2 regions of the Vibrio sp. V31_P5A7T61 genome follow, and region 1 is predicted to be linked to the other one. Evidence: riboswitches for the same ligand, from Rfam matches in the RefSeq annotation. Region 1 holds a riboswitch; the other holds the start of a gene.
The links. A riboswitch is a leader RNA that binds a small molecule or an ion and turns the genes downstream of it on or off. The one in region 1 is predicted to bind lysine.
Positions count from the first base shown of each region.

Region 1 (2,415 bases):
CTTCTACCGTACATAAAGCCTCTAACTCTTGGCGAACGTGTTGTGGTAATTCAGGATTGCCGCCTGACGTATCGGTTTTATCTAAGGTTAGCGATACACTAATTTCTGAAGTCGTGATCAGATCTACAGAAATCTTATGTTTTGCCAAAATCTCAAACACTTTGGCTAAAAAACCATAAGCATGAAACATGTTAGCACTGCGTAGCGTTACCATGGTTTGATTACAGCGCAGTGCAAGTGCTCGAAACAGTGGCGTACTATCGACTTGTTGACGAATCCAAGTGCCTCCCTCTTGTGGTGCTTTGGACGAGCCCACAAAAACAGGAATACCATGACGAATCGCAGGTACTAGTGTTGAAGGGTGAAGAATTTTAGCGCCAAAATTGGCCATTTCTGATGCTTCACTAAAACTGATTTCGGAAATTGGAGCGGCTTTGGCAACAATCCGTGGATCGGTGGTGTAAATACCCGGTACATCGGTCCAAATTTCTAGGCCACAGGCTTGGATTGCTTCGGCAAATAATGCCGCTGAATAATCACTGCCTCCTCGACCAAGGGTCGTGGTATTGCCTTCTTGATCGGCACCAATAAAACCTTGAGTAACCACGACGTGTTGTTGGCACAGTGGATGTAATTTTTCAGTCACTAAAGATTGTACGGCGGCCAGCTGTGGTTCGGCTCGGCCATAGTGATCATCAGTACGCATCACTTGACGAGCATCAAAGCGTACGGCATCGACGCCACGTTCACGAAGGATTTGGGTAAGTAAATAAGTGGACATTAACTCGCCACAAGCCACAAGATGGTCGGTTAACTTTTTACTGACTTCAAACGCGGCGGCCTCTGCGGCTCGGCGTACCGTGTCTAAAATGGTTTCTATCTCAGCACAGACCGTTTTCGGTGCGGTTAAAGACTCGATAATCGTGTAGTGAATATCCGCTAATTGCTGAATAATCATCGCTCGCTGTTGGCTATCTTGTACTCCGTTTGCCAATTCAACCAGTAGATTGGTTACCCCTGAACAGGCACTGATCACCACTAACTTAGTAGCAGGATTATTTTCGATGATCGCGGCACAGCCGCTCATCGCTTGAAAATTAGCAACACTTGTTCCGCCAAATTTAGCGACATTGAATGCGTTCACAGCATGTCTCCCAAGACTTCCTATAAATAAAAAATAGTTGGTAATCCAACGTCCAATGTTTTGAAGAGTGTGAACTGAGAGCAAATAAAGAGGGATAACGGTTAAGCAATGTCCTCAGAAGCTCTTCATCAGTCTCGTCTGATGACAGTCACAGGGATTCAGCCCATGCAACCGGTAAATCAAAGCCTCACCTTTGTTTTACCTCGGCACTGCTCCCCATGAATCGTTTGTATTGGAGTTGAGGCTCCACAAATGATCTGCCTGGGCAGTGCTCCTCTTCTGCTATACCGTCAAGATTTAACGTGGTGTTGTTAGGTTAAGTCTCTTCGGTATAGATAGCGCATTCATTGAACGGTTTTGTTTCATTAATGTCAATTGCAAATGTTGCTACTCATGCAAATAAAAATGATCAGAATGTGAAAGTGGTTGGATCCCTAGACTTCGGTCGGATTGTGGTGGGAGATGATTTGCATTAACCTCAACCATTCACGTCATCGAAAAAGCAAGGAGCAATTATGGCTATTAGCAGTTTTATTCCACCTCGTCGGATCTTGATGGGGCCTGGACCTTCAGATATTTCACCGCAAGTATTACAGGCCTTAAGCCGACCGACCGTTGGTCATCTGGATCCATTATTTATTCGCATGATGGATGAACTGAAGCAGTTACTACAATATGCCTTTCAAACCCAAAACGAATTCACGATTGCGGTTTCAGCGCCAGGGAGTGCGGGTATGGAGGCCTGTTTTGTTAATTTGGTCGAACCTGGTGACAAAGTGATTGTCTGTCGTAATGGAGTGTTTGGCGAGCGAATGCGAGAAAATGCCGTTCGCTGTGGCGGACAAGTGGTTGTGATTGATGATGAGTGGGGAAAGCCAGTTTCAATCGAAAAAGTGGCCGCTACGTTAGCTGAACACAGCGATGCGAAAATTTTGGCTTTCGTACATGCCGAGACCTCAACGGGTGCTTGCAGTGATGCGCAAGCCCTCAGTCAATTAGCAAAACAGTATGGCATGTTGACAATCGTGGATGCCGTGACATCGCTTGGTGGTGTACCGCTATTGGTCGATGAATGGCAATTGGATGCGGTGTATTCTGGAAGTCAGAAATGCCTATCTTGTGTGCCCGGTTTATCACCATTAACTTTTTCTCCCGCTGCGATTGATAAAATACACGCGCGTACCACACCGATTCAAAGTTGGTTCCTCGACCAAAGCTTAGTCCTCGGGTATTGGAGTGGGGCAAGCAAACGCAGTTACCACCATACGGCG
Region 1 is NZ_WXWI01000073.1:123,735-126,149, reverse strand. It holds gene lysC (lysine-sensitive aspartokinase 3) at 1-1,144, opposite strand, end outside; lysine riboswitch at 1,255-1,431, opposite strand; gene CAG58_RS16545 (pyridoxal-phosphate-dependent aminotransferase family protein) at 1,660-2,415, shown strand, end outside.

Region 2 (2,415 bases), on a different contig from region 1:
CCAAAGGTCCCCCATGAGGTTCCGGTTGAAAACGCCATCACACCTGATAATAAAAAGAGCATCACTGGTAACCAGTGAGGATTAATATTGCCTTGCACCAATGAAGACAAATAAGCCCCGGTTTTCATGTCACCAATCACGGAACCAATCGTCCAAGCAAAGATAAGGATCAAGATCGCACCAAACATCGAACGAGCACCAATCCACATCGTCATCAATGTGTCTCGTAATGGCATTTTTTGTTTGAATACCGTTACTAATGCCGCCAATAATCCCGTAGAGCCACCATAAACTAATGAGGTGCCTACATCGGTATTTTCGAAGGCTCCGAGAATATTAAAAGCCATCCCCTCACCTGCTAAAGCTTGTCCACCGGTGTAGAGCATGGCACCAATAGTAGCGATAATCAGCAGCACAATCGGTAACACCAAATCCAACACTTTACCGTTTTCACTTTCCGGAATGTCTAACTCTTCATTTAATTGATGAGCAGCGGGACTATCATTGTCCTGATCGTTATCAAATCCTCGACCTTGCGACGCATTAATTTCATGACGACGCATCGGGCCAATATCCATTTGAAACCACACTACCGCAAATACCATAAGCAAGGCGAAGATAGCGTAAAAGTTCATTGGTACAAGGCGTAAATAAGCACCAAGCGGTGAATAATCAGTAATACCATGCGAGACGAGAATACCACCGATAATCGTCATGATGTATGCACCCCAGCTGGAAGCGGGCATCACGACACACATTGGCGCAGCCGTCGAATCTAAAATATAAGCCAGTTTGGCACGTGATACATAAAAACGATCCGTGACTGGCCTTGAAATAGAACCGACCGCTAAACTATTAAAATAGTCATCAACAAAAATAAATACACCAAGAAAAGCCGCTAATAATTTAGCCCCACGTTTGCTTTTTACGCGAACTTGCGCCCATTCGGCAAACGCACGAGTACCGCCAGATAACGTCAATAGCGCGGTCATCATGCCTAATAATAATAAAAAGCCAACAATACTCATATTCCAAGTATTGATACCACCATCAGCGATAAACACACTGAATACTTGACCACTGGTATAAGAAACCGCATCAGTGACGGAATAGTTAGCGAGCAGTAAAGCACCGATTAAAATACCAACGCCAAGAGACAACAACACTCGACGGGTAATAATTGCTAAGCCCAATGCAACCAAGGGTGGTAACAAAGACAAAGGCGAGGAAGCAAAATCAATTACATTCATGATCTTCAAAAACCAATAATAAATGGCAAGAGATCTACTGCAGACAAACTGGACGATATTGATCATCACAGCTTATGTTGAACTAAGCGAAAGGGAAGCGAACACTTCACCCAACCCTACAGTAGCGCTCCATAGTTTAACAACACAGTACCGAACGGTAGGTTGGTTATGTTCACCAAACGCGTACGGTACTTAGACTATGGCAGTGTTGTCCCTATTCGATAACAACCCCAGCAAGCCGTGTTGATCGACGACTTACTTCGGCGGTAAGGCCTTTCACTTGGGTTCATTGGCATCACCCCAACCCTAGTTACTTTTCAATACCGCACCTCTACATCGAGAAATCCGCTTACTTAATCATCTTAAGTAATCCATGACTCCCGCATTAGGTCATCGCATTGTACTTATCATCCATCTCAATGCAACCTATAGTAAGGTTTAATTCTTTTTGATGCTCTACCGCTTGCCGTTACTGGTCAGTAACCCGTGAAATCATCGATTTTTATGACGGCACTATTCTCGATTTAAAATTAATGATGGCATGAGCTGATAGCGACAGATGATTATGCAATGAATATCACTAAAAATAGTAAATAGACTTGAAAAAAACCTGTTTATGGTTAACGTTATGCTCAAATATGGTCATATTAACCGGCTATACTATAAGCCAATAATATTAATCTTCGGCTTGTTAATCTTTTTTTACTCAATATTCGTGTTATTATCATCATCCTAATATTGCTAGAACAAATAACTAGGTTTAATATTAAGCGGTAAACCATTTTATCTCACAGGAAACAGTAATGTCTGAACTAACTAAAACGCTATTAAATATTCGTAGCCTACGTGCATATGCTCGTGATTTGACTCTAGAACAGCTTGAAGAAGCGCTCGATAAATTAACGACCGTAGTACAAGAGCGTAAAGAACTTGAAGAACAAGAAAAAGCGGCAATGGCAGAACAAGAAGCTAAGCTCTCTGCGATTGCTGAACAAATAGCTAAAGAAGGTATTGATGTGAGCGCGTTAATTTCTGCGCTTGCTGGCGAAACCAAAACTAAAGCTAAGACGAAACAAGGCAAACGTGCACCACGTCCAGCTAAATATAAATACATGGACAATGGCGTTGAAAAAACATGGACAGGTCAAGGACGTACGCCTTTAGC
Region 2 is NZ_WXWI01000025.1:76,496-78,910, reverse strand. It holds gene CAG58_RS05275 (Na+/H+ antiporter NhaC family protein) at 1-1,250, opposite strand, end outside; lysine riboswitch at 1,365-1,592, opposite strand; gene CAG58_RS05270 (H-NS family histone-like protein) at 2,054-2,415, shown strand, end outside.
Region 2: another riboswitch for lysine. It lies ahead of CAG58_RS05275 (Na+/H+ antiporter NhaC family protein); the one in region 1 lies ahead of lysC (lysine-sensitive aspartokinase 3).